One region of the Serratia sp. NA_13 genome, then DNA from elsewhere that is predicted to be linked to it. Evidence: predicted binding sites of a transcription regulator. Region 1 holds the regulator's gene; each other region holds the start of a gene.

What was found. Region 1 encodes PurR, which represses purine synthesis genes. Its sites were predicted from a motif close to CANGCAAACGTTTGCNTG; they were not measured.
Region 2: a site for PurR is predicted at 6,557-6,574, ahead of purM (phosphoribosylformylglycinamidine cyclo-ligase). Genes of this name have one in related genera too.
Region 3: a site for PurR is predicted at 4,515-4,532, ahead of tusA (sulfurtransferase TusA). Genes of this name have one in related genera too.

Annotation. Positions count from the first base shown of each region.
Region 1 covers NZ_JBQZFV010000001.1:222,602-233,323, forward strand. The annotation lists gene cfa (cyclopropane fatty acyl phospholipid synthase) at 134-1,285, opposite strand; gene punC (purine nucleoside transporter PunC) at 1,626-2,834, opposite strand; gene punR (DNA-binding transcriptional activator PunR) at 2,958-3,902, shown strand; gene purR (HTH-type transcriptional repressor PurR) at 3,899-4,924, opposite strand; gene cydH (cytochrome bd-I oxidase subunit CydH) at 5,248-5,337, shown strand; gene sodB (superoxide dismutase [Fe]) at 5,391-5,969, opposite strand; gene ACUTSU_RS01070 (C40 family peptidase) at 6,162-6,983, opposite strand; gene ACUTSU_RS01075 (Grx4 family monothiol glutaredoxin) at 7,398-7,745, shown strand; gene rnt (ribonuclease T) at 7,816-8,496, opposite strand; gene gloA (lactoylglutathione lyase) at 8,575-8,982, opposite strand; gene idi (isopentenyl-diphosphate Delta-isomerase) at 9,321-9,860, shown strand; gene ACUTSU_RS01095 (alkene reductase) at 9,930-10,722, opposite strand, start outside.
Region 2 covers NZ_JBQZFV010000008.1:142,827-153,548, forward strand. The annotation lists gene ACUTSU_RS13390 (ABC transporter permease subunit) at 1-973, shown strand, start outside; gene pstA (phosphate ABC transporter permease PstA) at 970-2,622, shown strand; gene pstB (phosphate ABC transporter ATP-binding protein PstB) at 2,651-3,463, shown strand; gene tnpA (IS200/IS605 family transposase) at 3,624-4,061, shown strand; gene speG (spermidine N1-acetyltransferase) at 4,127-4,681, opposite strand; gene purN (phosphoribosylglycinamide formyltransferase) at 4,797-5,435, opposite strand; gene purM (phosphoribosylformylglycinamidine cyclo-ligase) at 5,435-6,472, opposite strand; gene upp (uracil phosphoribosyltransferase) at 6,728-7,354, shown strand; gene uraA (uracil permease) at 7,476-8,765, shown strand; gene ACUTSU_RS13435 (GlsB/YeaQ/YmgE family stress response membrane protein) at 8,983-9,231, opposite strand; gene ACUTSU_RS13440 (E3 ubiquitin--protein ligase) at 9,264-9,776, opposite strand; gene ACUTSU_RS13445 (hypothetical protein) at 9,895-10,089, opposite strand; gene hda (DnaA inactivator Hda) at 10,005-10,706, shown strand.
Region 3 covers NZ_JBQZFV010000011.1:52,576-63,297, forward strand. The annotation lists gene ACUTSU_RS15645 (serralysin family metalloprotease) at 1-1,189, opposite strand, end outside; gene ACUTSU_RS15650 (zinc/cadmium/mercury/lead-transporting ATPase) at 1,804-4,119, shown strand; gene tusA (sulfurtransferase TusA) at 4,182-4,427, opposite strand; gene ACUTSU_RS15660 (7-cyano-7-deazaguanine/7-aminomethyl-7-deazaguanine transporter) at 4,915-5,580, shown strand; gene ACUTSU_RS15665 (hypothetical protein) at 5,584-5,712, shown strand; partial or broken gene ACUTSU_RS15670 (GNAT family N-acetyltransferase) at 5,706-5,804, shown strand; gene ACUTSU_RS15675 (DcrB family lipoprotein) at 5,885-6,448, shown strand; gene glpC (anaerobic glycerol-3-phosphate dehydrogenase subunit GlpC) at 6,496-7,695, opposite strand; gene glpB (glycerol-3-phosphate dehydrogenase subunit GlpB) at 7,692-8,963, opposite strand; gene glpA (anaerobic glycerol-3-phosphate dehydrogenase subunit A) at 8,953-10,596, opposite strand.

The DNA.
Region 1 (10,722 bases):
AGCGTTCAAATCGGCTCCCGGCAGATTTGTCACCCCCAGTTACTTACTCAAGTAAGCGCCTGGGGGTGAGCGAGCTGGGCGCCTAGCTGCAACTCGAAATCCATAGGGTATAGTCGTTTACGCTGCAGGATAATTAACGTGTTACGCGAATACCGCCGTCGACCCCTTTAGGGCTGAATACCACTTGCCACAGTTGAATATCACGTGCGCGGAAGGCTCCAGCGCAGGCGTTCAGATAATAGCTGAACATGCGTTCGAAACGATCCGAATAACGCTGGGCAAGCAGTGGCCACGCCTGTTTGAAGCGTTCGTACCAGGCCATCAGGGTGCGATCATAATCGGTGCCAATATTATGCCAATCTTCCATCACGAAATGCCCCTCACTGGCCTGGGCAATATGCGAGACCGACGGCAGGCAGCCATTCGGGAAGATATATTTGTTGATCCACGGGTCAACATTCATATCTGTCCGATTCGAGCCAATGGTGTGCAGCAGGAACAGACCGTCCGGTTTTAAATTACGCTCCACCACTTTAAAATAGGTGTGGTAATTTTTCGGACCGACGTGTTCGAACATGCCGACAGAAACAATACGGTCAAACTGCAGGTGTAAATCGCGGTAGTCTTGCAATCGGATTTCAACGTCCAGTCCGACGCAGTGCTCCTGTGCCAGTTTTTGCTGTTCGGCGGAAATGGTCACGCCCACCACCGAAACACCATAGTTTTTCGCCGCATAGGCGGAAAGCCCGCCCCAGCCACAACCAATATCCAGCAGGCTCATGCCCGGCTGCAGCTGCAGTTTCTCGCAAATCATCCGCAGCTTGGCTTCTTGCGCTTCTTCCAGCGTAGTGGCTTCTTTCCAGTAGGCGCAGGAATATTGCATATGCGGATCGAGCATCTGCGTAAACAGATCGTTCCCCAGATCGTAATGTTCTTTACCGACTATCCAGGCGCGTTTCTTCGATTGCAAATTGGTGAGTCGCGCGGCGGCAATACGCAGGGTATCTTTTAAATGGCGGGGGAGTTTCTTTTCCAGCCCGGCACGGACCACGTTTTGAAAGAATATATCCAGCCGTTCACATTCCCACCAGCCGTCCATATAGCTTTCGCCCAGGCCAAGAGAACCTTCCTGCAGCACGCGTTTAAAAAAATCGGGATTTTTAACCTGAATATCGAAAGGGCGTGAGCCGTTTATTTCAATACCGGCCATGCTGAGCATTTCATTAGCGATGCGATACCATTGGTTGTCCTGGATGCTCACATCTTCTATACACGATGAACTCATAGCTTCTCCATCACTTTCTTCTGACTTATGACCCGCCAAAAAATAGCTTAGACAAATTCTGCGGGTGCATACGTTTATCTACGGCAAAAAGTTCCGTGGTGCCTGATATCCGACTATGAACAGAGGAAAATTTTAAGAAGGTTCCTGCGCAAGAAACGCTGGAAAGACAATCCTTAAAAAAGTGTGACGCCATTCGCGTACACAACAGCAATTTGTGATAAAGAAATTATAAAGGTGTTATTTTAAAAGGTCGTTTTGAGTATAGGCTTGCCGAGACGCTTACTCAACTGTAAATCGCACTCGGCAAAAATATTGTTTAAGTGATTATTAATACATACAATTATGACGCTGAGTTAGCATGTTCCTGCCGCGTCGCCTGCTGTTCCTCCATCACTTTTCCCCGTTGCAGCATATAGCCCAATGCGGCTAATACTACCATAGAAACCATCACCGTCACCGTTGCCAACAACGGCTGGCTGATAAAGGCCGATACCAGCATGCTGGCGACAAAACACAGGCCCAACTGCAGGGTATTTTGCAGCGCTGCGGCTTTGCCTGTGCCTGCCGGGAACGGGGTTAACGCATTTGCCACTACGATTGGGTAGGTGGCACCGTTGGCCAGCGCCATCACGCAGAACGGGAGCAGCAGCGTGGTAAGCGTGGGTTCGGTCAGCGTGGCAACCAGATATAACGTCACCATACTGATGCCATAAGCTACCAGCAGCCACGGCAGTAAGGTGTTGCCATTAATGCGATTTAACGCGGTGCGGCAGCCATAACCCCCTAACAGGAAGGCCAGGGTCTGTGGCACATAACTCAGGCCGATATCATTTGGGCTGTACCCCATATCGCCAAGAATAAAGGGTGAACCGGTCAGCCAGGCGAAGAAGCCGGCGGAGCAGGCGGCAAAGATGATAACGCTGCCGCTGAATACCGGAGATTTCAGTAGTTGCCAGAAGGTCAGGGCGTTTTTATTTTCTGCGGAAGGCAAAGATTTGGCGTTTTCTTTCAACAGCAGAGTCGGTAGCAAGAGAATGACGGTAATGCCCAGCAGCACGGCGAAAATGGCACGCCAGCCCATGTGGTTCAGTAGCCAGGCACCGACCAGTGGCGCCAGAGCCGGTGAGAGGGCTACCAGCGGCATAATGGTGGCGAATACGCGGTTTGCCTTGCCTTCACGGTAGCGGTCGATCACCAGTGCCTGCCAAGTGACGGCGGCGGAACAGACGCCAATCGCCTGGATAAACCGCAGTGACCACAGTTGAACGGCATTTTGTACCCACAGCATGCCCAGGCATCCCAGCGCAAATAGCGCCAGGCCAATCAGCAATACCGGTTTACGGCCAAGACGGTCGGAAAGCGGACCCCATAGCAGTTGAGCAAAGGCAAAGCCGGCCAGGAAGATACTGAGGCTGGCACTGATCGCCCCGGCGGAAATTTGCAGATCTTGCTGCATTACACCAAAGGCGGGCAGGTACATGTCGGTGGCCAGGTAACCCAGCATACTCAGGCCGGCAAGGTATAACATAAAACCAAAGGAATTTCTCATGGTATTTCTCGTTAATATTTTAATGTCGCAGGTTTTTAGCGCCGGCAAGTGTATCCGGCTGGATCTCTGCTTGTGAAACGGTAATATTTGCGAAGTGCTGTTAAAAAAATTGAAGGCAAGATTGTGTGGTCTGAATATTCTCTCGATGTGGTAGATGCGGTCGCCCGCACAGGTAGTTTCAGCGCAGCGGCGCAGGAACTGCACCGAGTGCCCTCGGCGGTCAGTTATACCGTGCGGCAATTGGAACAATGGCTGGCAGTTCCGCTGTTTGAACGGCGGCATCGTGACGTGGAACTGACCCCGGCCGGCGTGGTATTTGTGCAGGAAGCGCGCAGTGTCATCAAAAAAATGCTCGACACTCGCCGCCAGTGCCAGCAGGTGGCTAACGGTTGGCGTGGTCAACTAAAAATTGCGGTAGACATCATTGTTAAACCCCAGCGTTGTCGCCAACTGGTGCTGGATTTTTATCGCCATTTTCCCGACGTAGAACTTTTGGTTCAACTGGAAGTGTTTAACGGCGTCTGGGATGCGCTGGTGGACGGACGTGCTGATATGGCGATTGGGGCGACGCGTGCGGTGCCGGTCGGCGGCGGCTTTGCCTTTCGCGATATGGGCGACATGCGCTGGCTGTGTGTGGTCAGTCCGCAACATCCGCTGGCGGCGTTGGACGGCCTGTTGAATGATGATCAACTGCGGCCTTTCCCGTCCCTGTGTCTGGAAGATACCTCGCGTAATCTGCCCAAGCGGGTCACCTGGACACTGGATAACCAACGGCGGCTGGTGGTGCCGGACTGGGCCTCGGCGCTGGACTGTCTGTGTGCCGGCCTATGCGTTGGCATGATGCCGGCGCATCAGGCCTTGCCATTGGTGCAGCGTGGGGAACTGGTAGCGTTGCAGCTGCAGCAGCCGTTTCCGGCCAGCCCCTGTTGCCTGACCTGGCAGCAGAATAGGCCATCACCGGCGATGGCCTGGCTGTTGGATTACCTGGGGGACAGTGAAACGCTGAATCAGGAATGGCTAAGCGAAGTGGTGCCGGAAGCCACAGCGGCTTCCGGCGATAGCAATTAGCGGCGGTAATCGATGAATGGGCCGTCAGCGACCGAACGGCGCTCAATCAGCTTTGGATGCACTTCAATCACCTGCGACTCTTCGCGCTTGCTGATTATACGGTCCAGCAACATGGTGAACGCCATCTCACCCAAACGCTCTTTGGGTTGATGAATGGTGGTCAGCGCCGGGGTGAAATAGCGGGCGTTACGCACGTTATCGTAGCCAATTACCGAAATGTCTTGTGGCACCCGCAGCCCAAGTTCGTCGGCGGCGCAGATCGCGCCCATCGCCATGATGTCGCCGCCGCAGAATACCGCGGTCGGCCGATGCTTCTGCGACAAGATCTGGTGCATGGCCTTGTAACCGGATTCCGGCTCAAAGTCGCCCTGAACAATCCACTCGTCGCGTACTTCGATATTGGCTTCTTCCATGGCTTTTAAAAAACCCTGATGGCGGCCGCCACCGGTATTGCGCGACAGTTGGCCTGGAATGGCACCGATATCGCGGTGACCGCGTTCAATCAGATAACGCCCGGCCAGATAGCCGCCTTCGAAGGCGTTATCAATAATGCTATCGGTAAAATCACCGCGGGCTGCGCCCCAGTCCATGACGACCATTGGAATATTGCGATAGTCTTCCAGCATACCCAGCAGTTGGTCTGGATATTCCGAACACATTACCAGCAGGCCATCGACACGTTTTTGTGCCAGCATCGCCAGATAGGCCCGCTGTTTGTCCAGATTGTTGTGCGAGTTGCACAAAATCAGCGTATAGCCTTTGCTGTAGCAGCTGTTTTCTACCGCCTCGATTACTTCGGCAAAGTAGGGGGCTTCGCTGGAGGTGGCCAGCAGGCCAATCGATTTGGTGTGATTGACCTTCAGGCTGCGCGCTACGGCGCTGGGTGAGTAATGCAGCTCTTTAATCGCAGCGCCAACGGCCGCTTTAGTCTCTTCGGCGACGAAACGAGTCTTATTGATGACGTGCGAAACGGTGGTGGTGGAAACGCCAGCGCGTTTGGCCACATCTTTAATCGTTGCCATGTAAAGAATGACTCCTGAACTCACATGTTGCAGTATGTAAGTATGATGTTAATCGTTTGCCTGCGTAGATCCTTCTCCAAAGAAGCGAAAACTGAGTTTTTAGTGTGTTGAAGTCGTCAGCGCTTGGTCAGGAGGGGCATTTTGCCGGTACACAGTTGTGAACTGCGAATTTTGTCCCATATTGAGCCAAAGTGGAAGAGGTAATCGGTATAATAAACCGGGAAATGATAACAAGATTTTATTGTTTAACTGTGTGAAAATGGTTTGACGCATTAATTGTGTGCCTTTTACCCTTGGGCAACCCAATCTGAAAAGGAGTTGTAATGGATACCGATCTGAAAATGTCACTGTTCACCACCGTTTGTGCGCTGGCCGTGATTATTGCTTTCAGCTTCACCGCTGCTTTGAACTGATCCCCTCAAGTAAAACAGGCGCAGCTCGCTGCGCCTGATTGTTTTTCCCCGCGTTACGCCAGGTTCTTTTCCACAAATGCCCAGTTAACCAGTGACCAGAAATTTTCCAGGTAGGCAGGTCGCGCGTTGCGGTAATCGATGTAGTAAGCGTGTTCCCAAACGTCGACGGTCAGCAGTGGTTTATCATCACCGGTCAGCGGTGTCGCCGCGTTCGAGGTGTTAACAATAGCCAGCGAACTCTCTGGCGTTTTCACCAGCCAGGTCCAGCCTGCGCCAAAGTTTTTCACTGCGGCGTCGCTGAATTGCTGCTTAAAGGCGGCGAAAGAACCAAATGCCTGATTTATTGCCTCAGCCAGTTTACCTTCAGGCTCACCGCCGCCCTGTGGCGACAGACAGTGCCAATAGAAAGTGTGGTTCCATATCTGGGCTGCATTGTTGAAGATGCCGCCGTCAGAGGCCTTAACGATTTCTTCCAGGGACAACCCTTCAAACTTACTGCCTTTCAGCAGATTGTTCAGGTTCACCACGTAGGCGTTGTGATGCTTGCCATAATGGTATTCCAGGGTTTCTGCGGAAATGTGCGGTTCGAGGGCGTTTTTTTCATAAGGTAATGCAGGAAGTTCAAACGACATTGCTTTCTCCTTGTACAGTGCCAGTCCACCGACGTAACAATGGGCGATAGATTGACCTGTTTTTATTGTGGGTATTTAGATTAGCAATTTTCGCGATGAAATACAGGGGAACGGGTAAGGGATTGAATACAACAATGAGGTTTGCGGGAACTATTAGGGGAGAGCGGCTGACAGCGCCAGCCGCAAAAGAGATTATCGAATGGTTTTTGGCGTGACAACCCGGCGTGCGCCGATGTAGTGGTTTTGCCAGTAGTCGTTGTCGAGTTGGCTGATGCGGATTTCTTCACCGGTACGCGGTGACTGAATGAATTTACCGTTGCCCAGATAAACCCCAACATGGTCAGCCACACCGCGGTTGTTAATGCGGAAGAACACCAGGTCGCCACTTTCCAGTTCACTCTTCTTGATTGGCGCTGCGTCACGCAGGTGATACATCTCGTTGGCAGTACGCGGCATTTTAATTTTAACGATGTCTTTATAGGCGTAATAAATCAGGCCGCTGCAATCAAAGCCGGTTCTTGGCGAGGTGCCCCCCCAGCGATAAGGTTTACCCATTTGATCCATCAGCTTGGCCATCGCGGTTTGCTTGGCATGCTGGTAGCGTTTTTTGTGTGCCGGGCTGAGCTTCAGCGGCTTTTCGTCACCCACCAATTTGGCGGTTGCCATGCCGGTTTTGCGATGGCGGCCATAGCCTTTTTTATAACCCTTCTTCGGCGGAGTCACTTTAATTTTGGCTATTTTATGAGTTTTGTTTTTCGATTTTGTGCTAACGATCTTTTTAGCGGCTTTTTCTGTTTTGGCTTTGGAGACCTTGGCGGTTTTCTGCGGAGTAGTGACTTTCACTTTTTTGCTGCTGGCTTTAACCGCTTTCTTTTTCTTGCGGTCATCCGGCCGGGCTTCGTTTACGTGGCTCTTGCGCTGCTCAGCGGCAACACGCGACTGTGGCGCTGCGTGCGCCAGATTAAAGAATAGCTGTGTAAACAACAGCACAAAAAGCGTAAGAATTAAACGCATGTCGACGTTACCAACCTTGGCCCCGGAACAGATATCGAATGAGTGACAGTATTCCCGAATTTCGCCATATAAAACAGCGAAGAACCCATAAATGATAATCCATATTGTGAGAAAACGTTAATAGCATTTTTTTTGCCGAAAAATCAAACCGTTGATGTATAAAAAACCAACAACGACCACCAGGGAACTTATTAAGTGGCGTTTTTTGACAGGAAATATATTAGTGAAATGGCCGGATTAAAAATGTTATTCTGCGCATATGTTTTGACCGGAAAGGCCTTGCCGGTGAGACGCGACTGACAACGGGGGAATGCCCTTGCAAAAGATGGCGTTTTCTTGCAACTGTTCCAGCCGCTACAATAGCCAGTGTGATGCATGTTGTAGCCATGAGATTTGGCTTGAGGAAGCAATATAATGACGACGACGATTGAAAAAATTCAGCACCAGATCACTGAGAACCCAATTCTGCTGTACATGAAAGGTTCACCGAAATTGCCAAACTGCGGTTTCTCGGCGCAAGCCGTGCAGGCACTGTCTGCCTGTGGCGAACGCTTTGCTTATGTTGATATTCTGCAGAACCCGGACATCCGTTCCGAGTTGCCGAAATACGCCAACTGGCCGACTTTCCCACAGCTGTGGGTAGACGGTGAGCTGGTCGGCGGCTGTGATATCATCATGGAAATGTATCAGCGCGGTGAATTGCAGCAGCTGATCAAAGAAACGGCAGAGAAGTACAAACAGCAGGAAGACCAGCAGCCATAATCGGCTTGGTTTTATTGTTGCAAGTCATCGGGCGGTGCCAGCTAATACTGGGCCGCCCGATTTTTTTGTCTTAGTCGGTATTAGTGGCGGCCAGTGGCCAACCGCCAAGACGCTTCCAGCGGTTAACCAGCTCGCAGAACAGCTGAGCGGTTTGCTCGGTGTCATACAGCGCTGAATGCGCCTGGGCACTATCGAAGGGAATATCGGCGGCAATGCAGGCTTTGGCCAGTACCGTCTGTCCCAACACCAGTCCGCTTAACGCCGCGGTATCAAAGGTGGCGAAAGGGTGGAAAGGATTGCGTTTCAGGCTGGCGCGCTCGGCGGCTGCCATCAAGAAGCTGTGATCAAAATTGGCGTTATGCGCCACAATTATCGCCCGGTTACAGCCGCGATCCTTAATGCCCTTGCGTACCGCTTTAAAAATAGCGTGCAGTGCATCGTACTCACTGACCGCACCGCGCAGGGGATTACTCGGATCTATGCCGTTAAACGCCAGCGCTTCGGGCTGCAGGTTGGCACCTTCAAAAGGCTCCACGTGAAAGTGCAGGGTTTCGTCCTGCTGCAACCAGCCGTCTTCATCCATTTTTAACGTAACGGCGGCAATCTCCAGCAACGCGTCAGTTTTGGCATTAAATCCGGCAGTTTCTATATCTATCACTACGGGGTAAAACCCACGAAAACGGCCACTCAGGGCGTTAAGATCACTTTTTTCGGCCATCAGTTTCTTATCTTCATCGAATGCAGCGCGCATTATGGCAAATTTTGCGCCCGGTTGCAGGCGGTTATCACGCGGAAAAAACAAGGGCGCAGAAAGCGCCCCTGGTTGACCTTAGTGGCCGAGGCCATGGCCGGCGTGTTTGTTCTCGATCAGTTCGATTTTATAACCGTCCGGATCTTCAACAAAGGCGATAACCGTGGTGCCGCCCTTGACCGGGCCGGCTTCGCGAGTGACCTTGCCGCCGGCATGACGAATGCTGTCACAGGTTGCGGCGACATCATCCACGCCCAGGGCCAGGTGGCCGAATGCGGTGCCCATCTCGTAGCTGTCGGTGCCCCAGTTATAGGTCAGTTCAATCACCGCACCTTCACTTTCATCGGTATAGCCTACAAACGCCAGTGAGTACTTGTATTCCGGGTTCTCGCTGGTACGCAGCAAGCGCATGCCTAATACCTTGGTATAGAAGTCGATGGAGCGTTGCAGGTCACCGACGCGGATCATGGTATGGAGTAAGCGCATAATTCCTCTGATTGGATGTGCCGTTGCCAATGGCGGATGGATTGAAGCAAATCCAGTATAGCGTTGTCGCATAAGGGATTTCAATGTATGCCACGGCAGGGAGCATTATGACATCAGTGACGTTGTCACTCAGGAATTCGGCAGGGTAACACTACCGCACACTTTGTCGCCGTGCATAACATGGAAATAAGTACTATAACCGCTGTCAGGAACAGAGCGTCACGATAACGATTTAGCGCCCGGATTGGACAGGGCTAATTTATAAATTTGGATCAGATTAATAATGACGGTTTATATTTTCACAGCAGGAACATCAGGTTTGCCGAAGGAGCCGCTTAATGGATGAAATGCTGATTCTGGTTGATGCTGATGATAATCCGATTGGCTCCCAAAGCAAAATGCGGGTACACCAACAGGGGTTACTGCACCGGGCATTTTCAATTTTTATCTTTGATAGCCAGGGCCGCCTGCTGTTGCAACAGCGGGCATTCAGTAAGTATCACTCGGCCGGGCTATGGACCAACAGCTGTTGTGGCCACCCGCGCTGGGGCGAGTCAACGCTGGCTGCGGCACAGCGTCGCCTGCAGGAAGAGATGGGTTTCAGCACTGAACTACAACAAGTTTCCAGCTTTACCTATCAGTCTGCGGTACCCGGCAATTTAATTGAGCATGAATTCGATCATATCTACGTGGGTTTATTTGATGGCAAGCCGCAGGGAGCGCCTGAAGAGGCCCATAGTTGGTCGTGGACTGATATTCAGCAATTAATGGATGAAACAACGCGTAATCCTGAAAAGTTTACCGTTTGGTTTCTCACCATAATGAAGGATCTTGGAACCAATGAAATGGAACGTTGGGCGAGGTTGGCGGCGAGCTAACTGACAGATATCCCCTCAATGGCAAAAAGCCCGCCGGTATTAGTCTACCGGCGGGCTTTGCTATTTTACTTACAGCGTTGGATAGTCGGTATAGCCTTCAGCACCACCACCATAGAACGTTTCCGGTTTAGGTTCGTTCAGCTCCGCGCTCAGTTTGAAGCGCTCAACCAGGTCCGGGTTGGCGATATAGCTACGGCCAAAGGCCACGGCATCGATAAAGCCTTTATTAATTAACTCTTCTGCTTTCTCGCCGGTATAGGCACCGGCCCCGACAATCACCCCTTTAAAGTGGGCGCGTACCGAGTCACGGAAGGCGTCGGAATAAGGCTTGCCACCCGCCCAGTCAGGCTCGGAAATGTGTAGATAGGCGATGTTACGCTTGTTCAGCTCTTCCACCAGATACAGGGCTGCATCTTCCTGATCTTCACCATTGTCCAGGCCGTTGAACGGACCCAGCGGTGAAATACGGATACCAATGTGCTCTGAACCCCATTCAGCGATGCTGGCATCAACCACTTCCAGTGTCAGACGCGTGCGGTTTTCGATGCTGCCGCCGTACTGATCGGTACGCTGATTAGATGCCGGAGCCATAAACTGGTGCAGCAGATAGCCGTGCGCCGCATGCAGTTCGATAAAGTCGAAACCGGCCTCACGTGCGTTGGCAGTCGCCTGGCGGAAATCGTTAATGATGCCTGGGATCTCTTCAGTTTCCAGGGCGCGAGGGGTAGAGGTTGGCACTCGTACCCAGGCACCAGTTTCGTCACGCACGGTAGTGCGTGTGTCGGCATTGATCGCAGAAGGGGCGACCGGAGCCTGCTGGCCCGGCTGCAGGCTGTTATGGGAGATACGGCCCACGTGCCAC
Region 2 (10,722 bases), on a different contig from region 1:
ACCCGCCTATGTTTGGCAATCCACTTCTGGTGAGGACAGCTATCAGGCCAAGTTCAGCCTGATGCCGGTCATTTTTGGCACCTTTAAGGCGGCAGCCTATGCCATGCTGTTTGCCATTCCTTTGGCGTTGGCCGGGGCTATTTATACCGCCTATTTCATGTCGGCCGGACTGCGGCGGGTGATCAAGCCGGCTATTGAGGTAATGGGCGCGCTGCCAACTGTGGTGATTGGGCTGGTGGCCGGTATCTGGCTGGCGCCGGTGATTGAACATTATCTTTTGGCGGTGTTATCGCTGCCGCTGTTGTTGGCGGCGGTGGTGCTGGCCTGCGGCGCTCTGGTGAACAAGCTGGCCCCGCGCCACTTGCCGCCGGGCATGGATCTGCTGATCCTGCTGCCGCTGATAATACTGACCGTCTGGCTGGCGTTCAACGTGGGGCCGTGGCTGGAGGTAAAACTGTTTGGTGAGCCGCTGCATTTCTGGCTGGGCGATGATTACGACCAGCGCAATGCACTGGTGGTGGGTGTGGCAATGGGCTTTGCACTGGTGCCGATCATCTTCTCACTGGCGGAAGACGCCTTGTTCAGCGTACCGGCTACTCTGAGCCAGGGATCGCTGGCGTTGGGTGCGACCCAGTGGCAAACCGTGATGCGGGTGGTGTTGCCTTCGGCCAGCGCCGGTATTTTTTCGGCGCTGATGATCGGCTTTGGCCGTGCTGTAGGTGAAACCATGATTGTACTGATGGCGACCGGCAACACGCCGGTGATTGACGGTAGCCTGTTCCAGGGCTTGCGCGCCCTGGCGGCCAATATCGCCATCGAAATGCCGGAGGGGGTGGCCGACAGCAGCCATTACCGGGTGCTGTTCCTGACCGCACTGGTGCTGTTTATTTTCACTTTTGTCTTCAACACGCTGGCGGAGGCTGTCCGTCTGCGTCTGCGTAAACGCTATACCCTGAATCAGGAGGCGCCATGAGGCTTTGGGCCAAGAGCGGTTCGCCGTGGATCTGGCTGACCGCCGGATCGGTGGCCGTTAGCCTGCTGGCGTTGATCGGCATTATGCTGTTGCTGGCCGGGCAGGGGATGCGCTATTTCTGGCCTAGCCCGGTTTACCTGTTTGAACTCAATCAGAGCGCAGCAGGACCGGTGACCATGATTGGCGAACTGTACCAACGGCAGAGCATTCCGCGCCGTCAATTGCAGGAGTCCGGCGTGGCCTTGCCGCCAGGAGATGCGCAGAGTTTTGAGCGCTATCTGATCAAAGTGGGCAATCGTGACAGTGAAGGGCAGGACTTCCGCACGCTGCTGGCCAGCGATATTCTGCGGCAGAGCACGCCGCGCGATCTGCTGGTGCTGGAGCGCAACAGCAACGGCACCGCTTATGGCTATTTGGCGGGGATGCTGGAAGACGGCCAGCCTTTGACCGGGCGCAATATCAACCAGGCACTGCAGCAGCGTTTGCCGCAGATTGCCGCGCTTTCGCGGCAGGCGCACGACATTCAATTTCGCGATATGGCGCGTATCAACCAACAGTTTGACGCGTTGCGGCTGCGGGAGAAAAGCCTGCTACATGGCGACAAGCTCGACGCCCGTGCTCAGGCCTCCATCAACGCTGAGAGGCTGGAGCTGCAACGTCAGTATCGGTTGCTGTCGGATCGACTGGAAGGTTTGAACCGCGATCGTCACCGTGATGCGCTGTTGCTGCGAGACATGCACGGGCAGGTTCATACCATTGCGCTCAGCCAGGTGCGTGATGCCTGGTATCCCAATGCAATGAACACCACCCAGAAGCTGGTGCACTGGGCCGAGCAGGTGAAGAAATTCCTCAGCGACAGCCCGCGTGAGGCCAATACCGAAGGCGGCGTGTTCCCGGCGATTTTCGGCACCGTGCTGATGGTGATCCTGATGTCGATGGTGGTGATGCCGTTTGGCGTAATCGCTGCCGTTTACTTGCACGAGTACGCCGGCAATAATCTGCTGACACGGCTGATCCGTATTGCGGTGGTGAATCTGGCTGGCGTACCGTCGATTGTCTACGGAGTGTTTGGTCTGGGCTTCTTTGTTTATATGATTGGCGGCACGCTCGATCAACTGTTCTTCCCTGAATCGTTGCCTAACCCGACTTTTGGCACGCCGGGCGTGTTGTGGGCGGCATTGACGCTGGCGCTGCTGACGCTGCCGGTAGTGATTGTCGCCACCGAAGAGGGGCTGTCGCGTATTCCTGCCTCTCTGCGTCAGGGGTCGTTGGCCTTGGGGGCCAGCCGGGCGGAAACGCTGTGGCGCATTGTGTTACCCATGGCAGCACCCGCGATGATGACTGGCTTGATCCTGGCGGTAGCGCGCGCCGCTGGAGAGACCGCGCCGCTGATGCTGGTGGGCGTGGTGAAATCCGTGCCGGTGCTGCCGGTAGATGATATTTTCCCGTATCTGCATCTGGAGCGGAAGTTTATGCACCTGAGCTTCCAGATTTACGATATGGCCTTCCAGAGCCCGAGCGTAGAAGCCGCCCGGCCACTGGTGTTTGCCACCGCCTTCCTGTTGGTGGCGATTGTGGTGGGATTGAATCTGGCGGCGATGGGGATCCGCCATTCGCTAAGGGAGCGGTACAAAGCATGGTCGCAGTAACAATAAAGCTCTTGCTGGAGAGTGCCCAATGGGTTTGATGACGCCAGGCAGTTTGCCCCGGCTGGATGTCCAGCATCTTGGTGATGAAGATACCGCGTTGGCGGTAAAGGATCTCAAGTTGTTTTATGGTGAGAAGCAGGTACTGCACGATATTTCACTGCGTATCCCGAAACACAGGGTGACGGCGCTGATCGGCCCCTCCGGCTGCGGTAAATCGACGCTGCTGCGCTGTTTCAACCGCATGAATGATTTGGTGGACAACTGCCGGATCGAAGGCGATTTGCAACTGAACGGTCAAAGCATTGGTGGCGCGCAAATCGACGTTGCGGCGTTAAGACGGCGGGTCGGCATGGTGTTCCAGCGTCCGAATCCCTTCCCGAAGTCAATCTATGAAAACGTGGTTTATGGCCTGCGGCTACAGGGCGTGCGCGATCGACGCATCCTTGATGAAGCGGTGGAGCGTTCGCTGCGTGCTGCGGCGTTGTGGCACGAGGTAAAAGACCGGCTGCGCGAGAACGCGTTTCGCCTTTCCAGCGGCCAGCAACAGAGATTGGTGATTGCGCGGGCGATCGCCATTGAACCGGAAGTGCTGCTGCTCGATGAACCGACCTCGGCACTGGATCCGATCTCCACGCTAACCATTGAAGAGCTGATTTCCGCGCTGAAGCAGCATTACAGCGTGGTGTTGGTGACGCACAACATGCAGCAGGCGGCACGCGTCTCGGATTACACGGCGTTTATTCACCAGGGCCGATTGGTGGAATACAACGACACCGACGACATCTTTACTTCACCGCGCCAGCGCCGCACCGAGGATTATATTACCGGGCGTTACGGTTGAACTATCCTGCGCAAATGAATAAGGGGCGTATTCCTTTTATTGTCAGCCCTAAACCACCTCCTGGGGAGGTGGTGATTGTCCCTGTGAGGCTCTAGCCTGAAGGAAGCCCATGCCAGAAAATTCCAGCTTACTCACCACAAGTAAGAAGGAAATCACTGACATGAACAGTTATAGAAGTTCAGCACATGTGTTCTGGCGTTGCAAATATCACTTGGTTTGGACGCCAAAGCATCGTTATAAAATCTTAACAGGGGCAGTAGGGAAAGAGCTTTACCGTTCAATTTACATACCGTGCAATATGAAAGATTGCGAGATATTGGAATTGAATGTGCAGTCAGATCACGTCCATCTGGTTGTGATGATGCCACCTAAACTCTCGCTCTCCACGTTAATGGGCGTCCTGAAAGGACGCAGCGCTATCCGTCTTTACAATAAATTCCCGCATATACGAAAGAAGCTGTGGGGGAATCACTTTTGGGCAAGGGGTTACTTTGCAGATACTGTTGGAGTGAACGAAGAAATTATCAGGCGTTATGTGAGGTATCAGGATAAGAAGGACCAAGAATACGAACAGCAAATGGAGTTGTTACAGGATTAAAACGGACAATGCTCCCTTCTAGGGAGCCCCATTTAAAGCCACCTCTTCAAGAGGTGGATTTTTGCTCACTTAACCAAAGGTTTATCGCTGGCCGGGGTTTTAAACTTCGCCAGATACTGCGGCTGGAAGATGCACATGCGCAGCACGGTGCGGTATTCGCCGTTGACGAAGAATTCGTCAATCAGTTCGCCTTCGACTTCGAAGCCCAGCTTGCTGTAGATGTGGATCGCCTTCGGGTTATCTTTGTCGACGATCAGATACAGCTTGTACAGGTTCAGCACCGAGAAGCCGTAATCCATCGCCAGCTTGGCGGCGGTGCTGGCGTAGCCTTTGCCCTGATGGGCCGGATCGATGATGATCTGGAATTCTGCGCGGCGGTGGATGTGGTCGATCTCCACCAGTTCCACCAGCCCGACCTTGGCACCTTCGTGGGCGATGATAAAACGCCGTTCGCTCTGATCGTGAATGTGTTTGTCGTAGAGATCGGAAAGCTCGACAAAGGCTTCGTAAGGTTCTTCAAACCAATAGCGCATCACGCTGGCGTTGTTGTCCATCTGGTGGACGAACGCCAGATCATCCCGTTCCAATGGACGTAGCCTGACGCTGGTAGTGCTGGACATGTTTATTCCTCTATGTCGTGAAATTGCGCAAAGTATAACTTCAGGGCCGGCATTGCGGCGAAAAAAAACGGCGCCGTGAGAGGCGCCGTTTAGCGGGGGGGTTCAGGTTGCGCCATCAGTCGGCGGCGTGCCCCTGTTCGGGCAGGCGCTTGCCATCGAGCCAGGCCCCGTCATCACGCATCGCCAGCCGACCTTCGACGAACCAGTTCACCACCAGCGGGTAAATCAGGTGTTCCTGTGTTTGCACTCGCTCAACCACCTCGCCTTCCTCGTCGCCGGGGAAGATCGGTACCTTGGCTTGCAAAATCACCGGGCCGCCGTCGAGCTGTTCGGTCACGAAGTGCACCGAGGTGCCGTGTTCGCTGTCACCGTTGTCGATGGCTTGCCGGTGGGTGTGCAACCCAGGGTATTTCGGCAGTAGGGAAGGGTGGATGTTCAGCATACGTCCGGCAAAGTGTTGCACGAATTGCGGGCTGAGAATGCGCATATAGCCGGCCAGCACCACCAAATCCGGTTGATACTGGTCAATGGCTTCTGCCAGTGCGACGTCAAACGCCGCGCGGTCGGCAAAGGCCTTGGCATCCAGCGCATGGGCGGCAATGCCTGCCGCTTCTGCGCGTTGCAGGCCGTAAGCCTGAGCCTTGTTGCTGAACACCGCCACAATCTCGGCGGCAATCCGGCCCTGCTGGCAGGCGTCAATCAGTGCCTGGAGATTGCTCCCCTGGCCGGAGACCAACACCACGATCTTTTTCATCAGTTGATGACCACTTGTTGTTCGTCGGAAGAAGCGGTCAGTTTACCGATTTTCCACGCTTTTTCACCGGCTGCGGTCAACAATGCGATGGCTTGCTCAACGGATTCTTCCGGCAGTGCGATCACCATGCCCACACCACAGTTAAAGGTGCGGTACATTTCGTGGCGGCTGACGTTACCGGCCTGCTGCAGCCAGTTGAAGACGGCCGGCCACTGCCAGCTGGATTCGTCGATCACCGCCTGCATGCCTTCCGGCAGTACGCGTGGGATGTTTTCCCAGAAGCCGCCGCCGGTCAGGTGAGCGATAGCGTGCACGTCGATTTTCTCGATCAGTTCCAGTATCGATTTCACGTAAATCTTGGTCGGCTCCAGCAGGTGGTCAGCCAGCGGTTTGCCTGAAAGTAAGGTGGTGGTTGGATCGGTGTTGCTGACTTCCAGGATTTTGCGCACCAGCGAGTAGCCGTTGGAGTGCGGGCCGGAAGCGCCCAGCGCGATCAATGCGTCACCGGACTGCACCTTGCTGCCGTCGATGATTTCGGATTTCTCGACCACGCCGACGCAAAAGCCGGCCACATCGTAATCTTCGCCGTGGTACATACCCGGCATTTCGGCGGTTTCACCACCCACCAACGCACAACCGGACTGCTTGCAGCCTTCGGCGATGCCGGTGATGACGCTGGCCGCAGTGTCCACGTCCAGTTTGCCGGTGGCAAAGTAATCCAGGAAGAACAGCGGCTCAGCGCCCTGTACCACCAGGTCGTTCACACACATTGCAACCAGATCGATGCCGATGGTGTCGTGGCGTTTCAGGTCCATCGCCAGACGCAGCTTGGTGCCTACGCCGTCGGTACCGGAAACCAGGATCGGCTCGCGGTATTTCTGCGGCAACGCACACAGGGCGCCAAAACCGCCCAGACCACCCATCACTTCCGGGCGGCGGGTCTGTTTAACTACACCTTTGATGCGGTCTACCAATGCATTGCCAGCATCGATATCGACACCTGCGTCTTTATAGCTGAGAGAGGTTTTGTCGGTCACTGCGCGATCCCCACGACGGTTTGCGGTTTGAAAACTGTGCATCCGGCATTGATTCCGGACTAAGGCGCGGCAATTCTAACAGCGCAGGCAAACGTTTGCGAGTGGCTTGTGAACCAGCTCCGCTTTTTCGTCATCTATACTGTTATTCAATCTTTTGTTGATCCCGATAGGGCTATTGTGGGTGGCGCAGTCGGCAAAAGGAGGTATAATCCGGCGATTTTTTTGGCCGTTAACCACCTTAATAGGAGAAAAATGATGAAGATCGTTGAGGTGAAACACCCGCTGGTGAAACACAAGCTTGGCCTGATGCGTGAAAATGACATCAGCACCAAACGCTTCCGTGAGCTGGCCTCTGAAGTGGGTAGTTTGCTGACCTATGAAGCGACCGCCGATCTGGAGACGGAAAAAGTCACCATCGAAGGTTGGTGTGGGCCGGTTGAAATAGACCAGATTAAAGGGAAAAAAATTACCGTTGTGCCGATCCTGCGTGCAGGTCTGGGCATGATGGAAGGGGTGCTGGAGCACGTCCCGAGCGCGCGTATCAGCGTGGTTGGCGTTTACCGTGACGAAGAAACCCTGGAGCCGGTGCCGTATTTCCAAAAGCTGGTTTCCAACATCGAAGAGCGTTTGGCGCTGGTGGTTGACCCGATGCTGGCGACCGGTGGCTCGATGATCGCCACTATCGATCTGCTGAAGAAAGCCGGCTGCAACAGCATCAAGGTGCTGGTACTGGTCGCAGCACCGGAAGGTATCGCTGCGCTGGAGAAAGCGCATCCGGACGTCGAACTGTACACCGCCTCCATCGACCAATGTCTGAACGAGAAAGGGTACATCGTGCCAGGCTTGGGTGATGCCGGCGACAAGATATTTGGTACCAAGTAAGAAATTTAGCCGACTTATGAGTCGGCTTTTTTATGCTCTTTGTCTTCCAGGATACGGCGTTGTTAGTTTGCCGCCTGGCTGCAATTTGAAATCCATCGGGTAAAAATTAGAGGATAATCCCATGACACGTCGCGTCATCGGCGTCAGTGAACGCCCGCCGCTACTGCAGACCATTCCGCTCAGCTTCCAGCATCTGTTCGCCATGTTTGGCGCTACCGTGCTGGTGCCAATCCTGTTCAAGATCAATCCGGCGACGGTGTTGCTGTTTAACGGCATCGGCACGCTGCTGTATTTGTTTATCTGCAAGGGCAAGATACCGGCCTATCTCGGTTCCAGCTTTGCCTTTATCTCCCCGGTATTGTTGTTGCTGCCATTGGGTTATGAAGTGGCGTTGGGTGGTTTCATCATGTGCGGGGTGCTGTTCTGCCTGGTGGGGCTGCTGGTCAAAAAAGCCGGTACCGGCTGGCTGGACGTGATATTCCCACCGGCGGCGATGGGGGCGATTGTCGCGGTGATAGGTCTGGAACTGGCGGGTGTGGCGGCCAATATGGCGGGCCTGCTGCCAGCCGACGGCGTTAGCGCGGATACCACGACCATAACCATTTCGCTGGTGACGCTGGGCGTGACCATCCTGGGCTCCGTGCTGTTCCGCGGTTTTCTGGCGATTATCCCGATCCTGATTGGCGTGCTGGTGGGCTATGCGCTGTCGTTCTTTATGGGCGTGGTGGATTTAACTCCGATCCGTGAAGCGCACTGGTTTGCTCTGCCGACTTTCTACACGCCACGTTTTGAATGGTTTGCCATCTTTACCATCCTGCCCGCGGCGCTGGTAGTGATCGCCGAGCATGTCGGTCATCTGGTGGTGACGGCCAATATCGTGAAAAAAGACCTGCTGCGTGACCCTGGTTTGCACCGTTCCATGTTTGCCAACGGCATCTCGACGGTGATCTCCGGCTTCTTCGGATCAACGCCCAACACCACCTACGGTGAGAATATCGGCGTGATGGCCATCACCAAGGTTTACAGCACCTGGGTGATCGGTGGTGCGGCGGTTCTGGCGATCCTGCTTTCCTGCGTTGGCAAGTTGGCGGCGGCCATTCAGGCGGTGCCGGTGCCGGTTATGGGCGGTGTATCCCTGCTGTTGTACGGGGTGATTGGTGCGTCCGGTATTCGCGTGTTGATTGAATCCAAGGTGGATTACAACAAGGCACAGAACCTGATCCTGACTTCGGTGATCCTGATTATCGGTGTCAGCGGGGCCAAAGTTCATATCGGGGCCGCCGAGCTGAAAGGCATGGCGCTGGCGACCATTGTTGGTATCGGTCTTAGCCTGCTGTTTAAGGTGATCGGCCTGTACCGCAAGGAAGAGGTCGTGATAGAAGAGCCGGATGAACCCGCCGAACAGAAATAATGAATGAAAAACGGGCAGTCCATGGACTGCCCGTTAGGTTACTGACAAAGCAGGAAAAAGCGTGGTTTTTCCTGCTTTGTGGTGATCAGCCGAAAATCAATAAATTGATTTTCCTGATTTTTATTTATCGGCCTCTACTCGCTCTGGGCAGGAATGCGGTTTGTCATCAGTCTGACGGGCAGTCCATGGACTGCCCGTTTTGTTAATACGCAAGAAATTAGCTGCGGATTTTGCGGTAAACAAACAGCACCACGATGGCGCCAATTACGGCGACCACGAAGCTACCGAAGTTGAAACCGTCAACCTTGCCGTAGCCGAAGAAGGTGCTGATATAGCCCCCCACCACAGCGCCGACGATCCCTAATACGATGGTCAGAATAAAACCACCGCCGTCTTTGCCCGGCATAATCCACTTGGCTAAAATGCCGGCGATCAGGCCGAAGATAATCCAGGAAATAATCCCCATTTACCGCTCCTTTGTTGGCTATTTACTGATTACTATTGCTTTGCCGGCGGGGTATTGTTGGTCCCTGCTGCATCGACATCACTTTTTAATTCTTCCGCTTTATTCTCTGCGCTGTTTTTAATCGCTTCGGTTTTCGCTTGGGCTTGTTCTGTCAGGTCGTTGGCACCATTAATGGCGTCGTTCTTAATGGTTTTAGCCTGATCGACCAACTGCTGGCTTTGTTTGCTGGCATCTTCTTTGATGGCATCGGCCTTGGCTTTGGCATCATTGGTGATAGCATCGGCCTGCTTGCTGGCATCGTCTTTAATCGCCGAGGCCTTGTCTTTAAGCTGGTCCGCCTGAGTGGTAGCCTCTTTCTTGATGTCCTTGGCCACGGCTGCGGCTTTATCGGTCAGATCGTCCGCTTTTTTCTGGGCGGCGTCTTTCATTTGCTCTGCACTGTCTTTGGCTTTTTCAAGATTGGCGTCGACTTTGGATGAGTCATCACAACCGGCAAGCACTAGCCCAATGAGTGAGGCCAAAAGCACTTTATTCCGTACTTTCATCGTCAATATCCTTGTAGAAACCTTGTTTATGGTAACTGCATTTCGCCTTTCTATACTAGGATAAGTCTTGGATAAAATACAAATTTCACCCACTCTGTCCGGGCGGAATTTGGTTTTCTCAGGCGCCGTTGTTCACTATTGCGGCATAAAATCCAGCCGGTTCAACAGCACCCATTTTCTGTGGTAGACTGACCGCGTTTTCCTGCCAGTTTTGGTTGAGGTGCTTTTCTGAATACGCCGGCACAGCTTTCACTGCCACTTTATCTTCCCGATGATGAAACTTTTGCCAGTTTTTATCCGGGGGAGAACCCATCCCTATTGAGCGCGATCCAGTCTGCCGTTCGTCAGGAACATGGCAGCTATATTTATTTCTGGTCACGTGAGGGCGGTGGGCGCAGCCACCTGTTGCATGCGTCCTGCGCGGAGCTTTCGCTGCGTGGCGAGGCCGTAGGCTATGTGCCACTGGATAAGCGAGCCTATTTCGTTCCTGAAGTCCTGGACGGCATGGAGCAGCTGGCCTTGGTGTGTATCGATAATATCGAATGCATTGCCGGTGATGAAGAATGGGAAATGGCCATATTCAATCTCTACAACCGCATTCTGGAAACCGGCCGTACGCGCCTGTTTATTACCGGCGATCGTCCGCCACGCCAATTGAATCTCCATCTGCCTGATTTGGCTTCACGCCTGGACTGGGGGCAGATCTACAAATTACAGCCGCTGTCGGATGAAGAGAAACTGCTGGCTTTGCAACTACGCGGCAAGCTGCGTGGTTTTGAATTGCCGGAGGACGTGGGGCGTTTCCTGCTGAAGCGGTTGGATCGCGAAATGCGCACGCTGTTTATGACATTAGACCAACTCGATCACGCTTCGATCACCGCACAGCGCAAGCTGACTATCCCGTTTGTGAAAGAGATCTTGGGGCTGTAACCGGTTCATTTCTATC
Region 3 (10,722 bases), on a different contig from region 1:
CCGCTGAAAAGACAAAGATATCCTTGCCTGCACCGCCCCACAGCTCATCCACCCCGCCGCCACCGAACAGTACGTCGTTGCCCACGCCGCCCTTCAGCACGTTGTTGGCTGCGTTGCCAACAAGCACGTCATTACCCGAACCGCCGATGGCGTTCTCAATGGTCACACCCGCCGCGATAGACACGTTGCCTTTCAGCCCGCCGACATCGGAGAAGGACTTCTCGTTCAGGTTGATACGCTGGTTGGCGGTGTAACCAGAGAAATCGAAGGTGTCGTTACCGCCCGCATCCCATGCTGCAAAGATCACTTTCTGCGAGTTGCTGGTGGTGCTGAGGAAGTCACGACCGGTATTGGAGTTGAAGCCATACACTGTGTCACCGGTGCGGGTAGACAGGTTGGCGCCATACAGATGCTGAATGGCAGCAATGTCATCCAGCAATGGTGCTGCCGCGTAGTGCCCACCGTTGTCACCACCGGTGTTGGTTTCACTCCAGTAGCTCATCAGGCTGAACTCGCGGGTATCTTCGGCATAGGTAACGTCATTGTAGGTTGGGTTGCCTTCCCCGGCGTTGTATTCACCTGGGTGGCTCAGGCCGAGCGCATGGCCAATCTCGTGGGTAAACGTCTGGCGGCCATAGTCTTCACTGGCCGGATGTTTGATGTTGGACTGGTTGACGTTGTACCAGGTCTGGCCACCCAGATCCTGGCCCTGATAGATAGTATTCGGCAGAAAAGCGTAGGCCTGCGTACCATAGTCATAATGGCCAGGACGATCCTGACTATAGTTGCCGAAGGTGATATTGGCCTTTTGGCCGGCGGCAACTTCAGTGAAGGTAAGATTGGCCACGTCAGACCAGGATTGCAGCGACAGTTTGGCCTGCTGTTGCTGTTCCGCGCTGAACTTGCTCAGCCCGGTATCGCCGGCGACGTTGGTGGAAGAGAACTTATAGTCCGGGAATGAGAAAGTTAATTTAGCCGGCTGGCCAAAAACTTTATAACCATTCCAGGTTTGGTTCTCACGGGTAATAAACAGCCCAGCTTGTTCGTTAGAAAATGAGTCCTTGCCATTAACCTGAATCCCGTTGCCACGCTCGTGATAATGCAGCAGATCGTCTACAGCATTGTAGCCGGAGCCAGTAGTTGCGAGACTTGATTCAGTAACTTCAATTGCCTTTTTAGTAGATTGCATTGGTTCGATTCCACTCATTAGCTGATCGTTATCAATCAGTCAGATAGACATAACCTGCCTGCCAGCCACGGAGAACGATCCGCCAGCTAACGGGCAGGGACTTATGCGCCGTTACCGGCAGTGTGTTAGATAGAATTAATGCATATATATCAGCAAATAAGATTACCTCTATAAACGGTAATCGATTCCAATTATAGGCAGGTGCGCAAAACTGCACATAAAATAATCATCTATATATTTTCATAACGAAGGAGAGTTATGCTGGTTTTTGGCGATAATTACAATCTAAATGAAACCTGAAAGTCACAAGTTAGCAACAAACTTCAACAAAAATGCGGCCTACAGATACAAGCGGATCGTGCTGGCATTTAGCCCCCTAAAAGTTAAATTTAGCTAAAGAGTTATATATTAATAACTCTTTATTATTAGCCGACGGGACTTTTAAGTTTCTAAGGGAATAGCCATTTATTTTCTCGTCTAACGGCCTTGCGCCACCCGCGATAGCGCCTGCCTCACAGTTAGTAATTATTCTCATCCACTGCTTGACTCTGGAGTTGGCTCCAGGGTGTAGAGTCTGCCCAATGAACTTCATTAACGGCCCGGAGGGGGACGCTATGACCAACCATGAAAACCATAATCATCAGGAACATCACCACGCGGAAGGCAGCTGCGGTTGCAACCACAGCCACAGCAAAACCCAGCACGGTTGCAGCAGTGCAAAACAAAACGCCGACAGCCATGCCGATCATGCCCATACGCACGATCATGGTGCCGGCGGGTGCAGCGCTGACGATCACGAGGATCCGGATGAGGAAAGCGACAGGCTAGCCGCCGCCCCTCTCTCCGGCAGCCAGCGCTACAGTTGGAAAGTCACCGGCATGGATTGCCCAAGCTGTGCCAAAAAAATTGAGAATGCGGTAACCGCGCTCCCGGGCGTCGACAACGCTCGCGTGTTGTTCGCCACGGAAAAACTGGTGGTCGATGCGCAATCCGATATCAGCCTGCGTATTCAGGACGCGGTGAAACAAGCCGGTTTTACCCTGCTCGGCACCCAGTCCACCCAAGCCGAGCAGCCAAAAACATCGCGCCTCGGCGAGTTTGGGCCACTGCTGCTGCTCACCACGCTGATGATCGTCAGTTGGGCGCTCAGCATGGTCGACCCTGAACTGAGCCGTATTTCCTTTATCGCCACTACGCTGGTGGGTCTGGCTCCGGTTGCCACCAAAGCAGTACGCCTGATCCGCTCCGGCACGCCGTTTGCCATCGAAACCCTGATGAGCGTGGCAGCCATTGGCGCGCTGTTTATCGGTGCCACCGCCGAGGCGGCGATGGTGCTGCTGCTGTTTATGGTCGGCGAGGTGCTGGAGTCCTACGCGGCCAACCGTGCACGCCGTGGCGTGAAGGCGCTGATGGAGCTGGTGCCGGAAGATGCCCTGCTGCTGCAGGGAACGGAGCGCAAGCGCGTACCGGTCGCCAGCCTGCGCCCCGGTGATGTGATTGAAATCGCCCCCGGTGGCCGCCTGCCGGCCGATGCCGAACTGCTCAATCCGTTTGCCAGCTTCGACGAAAGCGCCCTGACCGGCGAGTCGGTGCCGGTCGAGCGTCAGCAGGGCCAGAAAGTTGCCGCAGGCAGTTTGTCGGTCGATCAAGCCGCGCAGATGAAGGTGGTTTCCGAGCCGGGCAAAAACGCCATCGACCGTATCTTGCAACTGATTGAAGAAGCCGAAGAGCGCCGTGCGCCGATCGAACGCTTCCTTGACCGTTTCAGCCGTTACTACACCCCAGCCATCATGTTGTTGGCCATCGCGGTGATCCTGGTGCCGCCGTTGCTGTATTCACAACCTTGGGATACCTGGATTTATCGCGGTCTGACCCTGCTGTTGATCGGTTGTCCTTGTGCCCTGGTGATCTCTACCCCGGCAGCGATCACTTCCGGGCTTGCAGCCGCCACCCGTCGCGGTGCGTTGATCAAAGGTGGTGCGGCGCTGGAACAATTGGGTCAAGTGCAAACTATCGCCTTTGATAAAACCGGTACGCTGACGGAAGGTAAACCGACGGTGACCGATGTACTGCCGCTCAACGGCATCAGCGAACAACAATTGCTGACCCTCGCCGCCGCCGTAGAGGCCGGTTCCCATCACCCACTGGCGCAAGCGATTATCAACCGGGCCGAGCAGTATGGCGTCCCTCTGCCACTGGCACAGGGCCGCCGCGCCCTGGCGGGCGTTGGGGTAGAGGGTGTTATCGACGGAAAAACCTTCCTGATCAGTGCGCCGGCCAAGTTAGCTGCAGGCCTGCTCAGTCAGCAAGGTGCCAATCAGGTAGAACGTCTGGAAAACGCCGGTAAAACGGCGGTGGTGGTGCTGGAAGACGGTGCCCCGATTGGCCTGTTGGCGCTGCGCGACACGCTGCGTAGCGATGCCAAACTGGCGATTGCCGAACTGAAAGCGCTGGGGATCAACGGGGTCATGCTAACCGGTGATAACCCGCGTGCAGCGGCGGCGATTGCCACTGAGCTGGGGTTGGATTACCGCGCCGGGCTGCTGCCGGAAGATAAAGTGAAGGCGGTAACCGAACTGAGTGAACTGCGCCCAACGGCAATGATCGGCGACGGTATCAATGATGCACCGGCGATGAAAGCCTCCAGCATTGGTATCGCGATGGGCAGCGGCACCGACGTAGCGCTGGAAACCGCCGACGCAGCACTGACCCACAACCGGCTGGTTGGCGTGGCGGAAATGATCCGCATATCACGCGCGACACACACCAATATTCGGCAGAACATCACCATTGCGTTGGGGCTGAAAGGAGTATTTCTGATCACCACCCTGCTGGGCCTGACCGGGCTGTGGCTGGCGGTGCTGGCTGACTCCGGTGCTACCGCACTGGTCACCGCCAACGCCCTGCGGCTGCTGAAAAAGCGCGCTTAGGTTATCAAATGCCCCAGGGAGCCGAATCGGTACCCTGGGGTGAGATAACGCCAGTACCGCGTTTAGACGCCCTTGCGGAGTAAGTAACGGTAAGGCGCGGTGTCGGTTTCCTGCGCCACCAACGTATGTTCCATAAAGCGGCAGAACCCCGGAATGTCGCGGGTAGTCGCCGGATCGTCGGCGATGATCAGCAGAGTTTCACCGTTATCCATATGGCGCACGGTTTTGCGCACCATCATTACCGGTTCAGGACAACGCAGCCCCATCGCATCAAGCGTCTGGTCGGCTTGGGCAAATAAGTCAGTCATGCAATTTTTCTCGGTCGAAAACGATCGGCGAACGCTCGCCACATCTCATTGGCGCATAGTTTACGCCAGTAGTTTTTCTGCGCAAGATGCGTTAACGTTTGCGTTAAAAGAGGCTGCGTCTCCCTATGAAATGTGGTGCCGTCACTGCCCCCAACTGCCGTTATCACGGCAGAGGGTGCAGCCCATAGTGGGGCCTATGGGCAAACCTGACAACACAGAGAACGGTTGTTGGGGGCGTGACCTTTCAGGCTGGGGCCAAATCACAGTGCTGCTGCGTTATTCGCCGCTTATTTGGCCCACCAAACCTCGCGACTCACGCCTTGCTGCACTGTGATTTGACCTCCAGCGGCCCTCACGTTTCATAGGGAGACACAGCCTAACCATTGCATTGGTTGCGCAAACGCGTATCATGCGGCCGCGACGCTTATTTCGCGGCGTAGACAAGACATTTTGGGTTCCCTCACCCCATTATTAAAAAGGCTACAACATGTATTCGTTTACTGCTCGGCAGCGCCTGACCGCGTTGGTCTGGCTATCGCTGTTCCATATTGTCATCATTACCTCCAGTAACTACCTGGTGCAGTTGCCGATGTCCATTTTCGGCTTTCATACCACCTGGGGAGCTTTCACCTTTCCGTTTATCTTCCTGGCGACCGATCTGACGGTGCGTATTTTTGGCGCTCCGCTGGCACGACGCATTATTCTTTTGGTGATGGTACCGGCGTTGTTCATTTCGTACGTGATCTCCACCGTGACCTATCAGGGCGAATGGCAGGGCTTTGCCGCACTGGGCAGCTTTAATCTGTTTGTCGCCCGTATCGCCGTCGCCAGCTTTATGGCTTATGTGCTCGGTCAGATCCTCGACGTCCACGTTTTCAATCGTCTGCGTCAGCGCAGCGCCTGGTGGGTGGCTCCTGCAGCCGCCATGTTCCTCGGCAATATCAGCGATACCCTGTCGTTCTTCTTTATTGCGTTCTACAAGAGTAGCGACGCCTTTATGGCTAACAACTGGGTTGAAATCGCGCTGGTGGATTACAGCTTCAAGGTGCTGATCTGCCTGTTGTTCTTCCTGCCGATGTACGGCGTACTGCTGAATATGCTGCTTAAGCGCATTGCCGCACGCCAGGACGACGGCAGCCTGCAACCAGGCTGACCCGTGTTATTATTGGCGGCCTGCACCCATCCGGAGGCCGCCATGACCATCAACATCCGCCACGGCACCCTCGAAGAAATTCACCGCCTGTACCAACAAACCCTCAAATTCGACAACCTGCAGTGCTGCTGATGATGCTCATCAGCCATCACTCTCGGATTGTTCAACTGGAAAAGAAAGGCGAAGTGGCTGATTATCGGCTATTACTTGAAAAAACCTTGTGACAACATCTGCCTTGCATTTCAACCTTGAATAGGTTGCGATACGTGAGAGACCCCCTACCTGAAAGGAAGAAGGAAGCCCAATGCGTAAAGTAGCAAAATTGATGGGTATCAGCCTGTTAGTGCTTGGCCTGACGGCCTGTGACGGCGACACCAAAGACACCAAGGCATCGGCAGGAGATGCCGCAGCCAGCGCCCCAGCCGGGCAACAGGTAAGCTTGCTGGATGGCAAGCTGGCGTTCACCCTGCCAGCGGGCATGGCGGACCAAAGCGGCAAGCTGGGTAATCAGGCGAACAACATGCACGTTTACGCCGACAGTACCGGCCAGCGCGCGCTGATCGTGATCCTCGGCGACAAGACTGCCGACAGCCTGGAAACCCTGAGCAAGCGTCTGGAAGATACCCAGCGCTCACGCGACGCCAACCTGCAGGTGATCACCAACAAAGCCATAGACGTTAACGGTGTTCCGCTACGTCAGTTGGACAGCATCATCACCAGCGGCGGTGAGAAAGCCTACTCCTCTATCCTGATCGGCACGCTGGACAACAACATGCTGACTATTCAGGTGACGCTGCCGGCGGATAACCAGCAGCAGGCGCAGAGCGAGGCCGAAGGCATCATCAACACGCTGAAACTGAAAAAGTAAACTTTTACTGACTCAGCCTATAGGGCGCAGTTCACACTGCTGCGCCCTCAAGCCAATGCCTGCGCCAGCAGGGTGATCGGATGTTCGCAGCGCTTGCTGGTCGACATCTCGATTTGCCATTTGCAGGTTTCGCAGTCCGTCACCACCAAATCGACCCCGCTCTCCTCTATCTGGCGGAACAGCGACGCCCCAATCCCCTGCGAAGTCTCATAGTTCTCCGATTTAAAACCATAGGTGCCGGCAATACCGCAGCACTGCGAATCCAGCACCACCAGTTCCAACCCCGGTATCTGCCGTAACAGCTCCAGCGTATAGGCGGTCCAGCCCATTTTTTCCATATGGCATGGCGTATGATAAGCCACCCGCAACGGCGTGTGCTTCAGCGGCAACTGACGCCCTTGATTGATCAGGCGGTAAAGGTAGCGCGTCGCCAGCTCCACGCGTTCACGCACCGCCGAGGTGTCCACGTCCAGCAGGTGTGGGTACTCGTCACGCAGGGTAAAAGTACAGCTCGAGGAGGTCGCCACTACCGGGCTCCCCCGCTCCAGTACCGTCTCGTGCAGCGATTCGGCGTTAACCTTAGCCTGTTTTTTTGCCTGGGCAATAAAGCCGTTGGCGATCAGCGGTACACCGCAGCATTTCTCCCGCTTGAGCAACTGCACGCCGATGTCCATCGCATTGAACACCTTGATCAGATCCTTGCCCAGTTGCGGATGGTTGTAATTGACGAAGCAGCCGTGGAAGAACGCCACCTGATCGGCATAACGCTGCTGGGCCTGCGCCTGCTGACGGTACCAGCGGCGGAAGGTACCAAACGAGTACTTTGGCAATTCACGCCGATGGTCAATTTTCAGCGCCTTGTCGAGCAGGGCACGCACCGGTTTAAGCCCGGTAGCGGCATTAACAATCGGCGCAAACGGCGTCGACAACGAGCCCATGAGATCGGTATGGCTGAGGATAGCGTCACGCAGCGTGGGCTTGGTCTGGGCAAAGTCGGCACGGGCACGCTGAATGATGTCGCCGATTTTGACGTCGGACGGGCAGGCCACCTCACAGCGTTTGCAGTTGGTGCAATACTTCAGCGCCTCATCATACAGCGCCGGATCCTTCAGTCGCAGGCGCTCGCCGTCCGGCCCCGCCTGTTTTGGCCCTGGATAGAGCGGATTCACCTTGGCCACCGGACAATAGGTAGTGCAGACGGTACATTTGATACAGTTTTCAAAACTATTATCTTTGTGCAGGCTCATGGACGCTCCTCCTGTGCCGCAATCTGTTGCGCGACGTACAGCGCCCCAAGCAGCGAAACACCCGCACCACAGCCCTGCTGCAGGGGATCATAGCCGCCGGTCACTGCGCCGATGGCATACAGGTTGCTCAATGGCTCCCCCTGCCTTAAGGCACGCAGCCGGTTATCGGTACGTACGCCAAATTGCAAATAGGGCTGCGGAGCAAATAGATTGCGATGGCTCCAGTCTGCGCGATCCGCACGACTGTCGACATCCAGCCCAAATACCGGTTCACGTATACCGTCAAGATCCGCCACCAGCCCGTTATTGAAGAAACTACCGCTGGCCAGCACCACCTGCTGCGCCAGCAGCGGGATATCGGTATGGTTGCGGGTATAGAGGCCAGTGACTTGCCCGGCGTCAATATCTGCCCGCAGCACGCTGTCACCCGGCATAAAAACGCCGCCCAGCTGCTGCAGACGCGAACGCAGCGCCTGATGCAGGCGCATACCCAGAACCGAAGGCGGCAACGTCGGTAACAGCAGAATCGGTTTACCCAGCGCCGCCTGCAACGCGGCCAGTGCGCTATCATCTTCCAGCCCCAGACAGGCGGGCAGAAAAATCGCCTCGGCATCAGCGGCCAGCCGACGCATTTCTTCCGCCACCGGCGTCAGGTTTTCCGGCAGGTCCAGCACTCTGGCGATATTCACCGCCCGGAACTCACTGGGGTTGTTGCGCAGCCGATCCAGCGCCGGCAAGTGCATATAAGCGACTTCAGCCTTGATGCCCAAGGTTTGCGTCAGGGAACTGGCGGCCAACTGCGGCTGAAAATCCAAAAATCCTTCAATGCCGATCACTGCAATATTTTTCCACGGCAGTTCGCCGTCCAACGGCGTGACCGGAATAGCCTGTGGACTAAGCCAGGTAGCCCGGCGCGTACCCAGCGGAGTCACTCGCAGATGATTACGTTCACTGCTGCCCTGCAGGCTCAAACCACAACGTTGCAACAGCAGGGCCGCGTCATCCGACAGTCCGGCTACCCTTTCAGCGCCCATCAGCGAATAAGGATGCTGTGGTGCCTGTAGCGCAAGTGCCGGTAGCGCCATCAACGGTGATTCCACCGGGGTGCCATCGGGCAACTGCGCCAGCAGATCAAGCGATCCGGATGAAAAATAGAGTGCGCTTTGGCCAGAACTGACCACGGCGCAGCGCTTGCCCTGTTCCGCCAGCCTGATAGCGCAGGTCATGCCTGCCAGTCCGCCGCCAATCACCACTACGTCAAATCGCATCATCGGCCTCCTGATCCCCTCGGGCATCGAGCCCGCACAATCCTTGGTAAACCCAGCTGGTAAACTCACTTTCACGTAGCGCATCGCCCCAGGCGATCGGTCTCACCCCTTTCCAACGCTCGTTAAGGAAATGCGATAGCTGATCGATAGACTGCTGCGGGGTAGTGACGTTAAAACGCGTCAACAGCCCGGCGGCACGGCAGGCGCAGAGCTCCCCCTGGCAGGTGCCCATGCCGACACGGGTACGGCGGCGTAGATCGAGCAGGTTATTGACGGTGAGGGAGTTCACCGCATAACGCACTTCACCGGCGGTGACCGCTTCACATTCGCACACCAGGCTGTTATCCAGCCGATCGCCGGCCGGTACCTGACTGGCCCTGTCGCCGTGGCGATAAACCGCCGAGCCGCGAATGCTGGCAGGCAGGGAAACCACGCTGCGCACCGTTTCTTCCGCCGACTGACGGGAGCCGGGCAAGGCTTCCTGCGCGGTGGTACAGGGGCTATCCAACCTGAGCTTTTCACACACTTTATCGGTCGCCCACTGCGCCATCAGCCGGTAGGTCATCAACTTGCCGCCGGTAATGGTGATAAAGCCTTCCAGGCCGTCGCGGCTGGCATGATCGAGCAGCACGATGCCACGGCTGACGTTGCGGCCGCTGGGGTCGTCGTCACTGGCTACCAGTGGCCGCACACCGGCATAGGCTCGCAGAATACGCGTCTGCGCCAGCTCCGGCGCCAGCAGCGCCCCCTCGCGGATCAGAATGTCCACTTCCTGCGGCGTCACCAGCATGTTGTCGATCTGGTCATAATCAATATGGGTGGAGGTGGTGCCAATCACCGAGATGGTGTCGCCCGGCACCAAAATATCGGCGTCCGCCGGTTTGCGGCAGCGATTGATCACCATGTTGTTGATGCGATGGCCGAGGATCAACAGCGCGCCCTTGGCCGGGAACATACGAATGCGCAGATCGGCATATTCCGCAATCTGCTGGCCCCAGATGCCCGCGGCATTGACGACCACTTCGGCATGAATATCGTAGCGCTGCGCAGATTGATGGTCGAAAACACGCACTCCGGTTACACGATCGCCAGCGCGAAGTAAACCGACCACCTGATGATAGGTGAGGATCTGCGCACCGTGCTCTCGGGCATCGAGCATATTGGCGGTTGTGAGACGGAAGGGATCGACAGTGCCGTCCGGCACGCGAACCGCGCCGATCAGCGCCGGATTGGCCGCTGGCTCCAGACGCAGCGCCAACTGTGGGTCAATCGCTTCGGCGTTGATACCGGCACTGTGGCAGGAGGCAATAAACTGTTGTTGGTAGGCCAGAGAATCCTGCGGCAGCGTAATAAACAGCCCATCGCTACGCTCGATGCAATGGTACGCAATGCGCTTGAGGATTTGGTTTTCTTCTATGCATTCACGCGCCGACTCGCCGTCGGTCACCGCATAGCGTGCTCCACTGTGCAGCAGCCCGTGGTTGCGCCCAGTGGCACCGGTAGCGATATCGTGACGCTCCAGCAGTATACAACGCAGGCCTCGGCGCGCGCAGTCACGAGCAATGCCCGCACCGGTCGCACCACCGCCAATGATGATCACATCCGTTTCGTTATCCGATGAATGGCTGCTCATGAGACTCTCTCAGAATCTGTAGTTATTCACCTATTGAGCCACATTCATTGGGGGCTTTGTTTGATAAGGAACAATAACGAACTCAAAACGAAAACCAAATGTCCACAAAAAACCATGAATGTGATC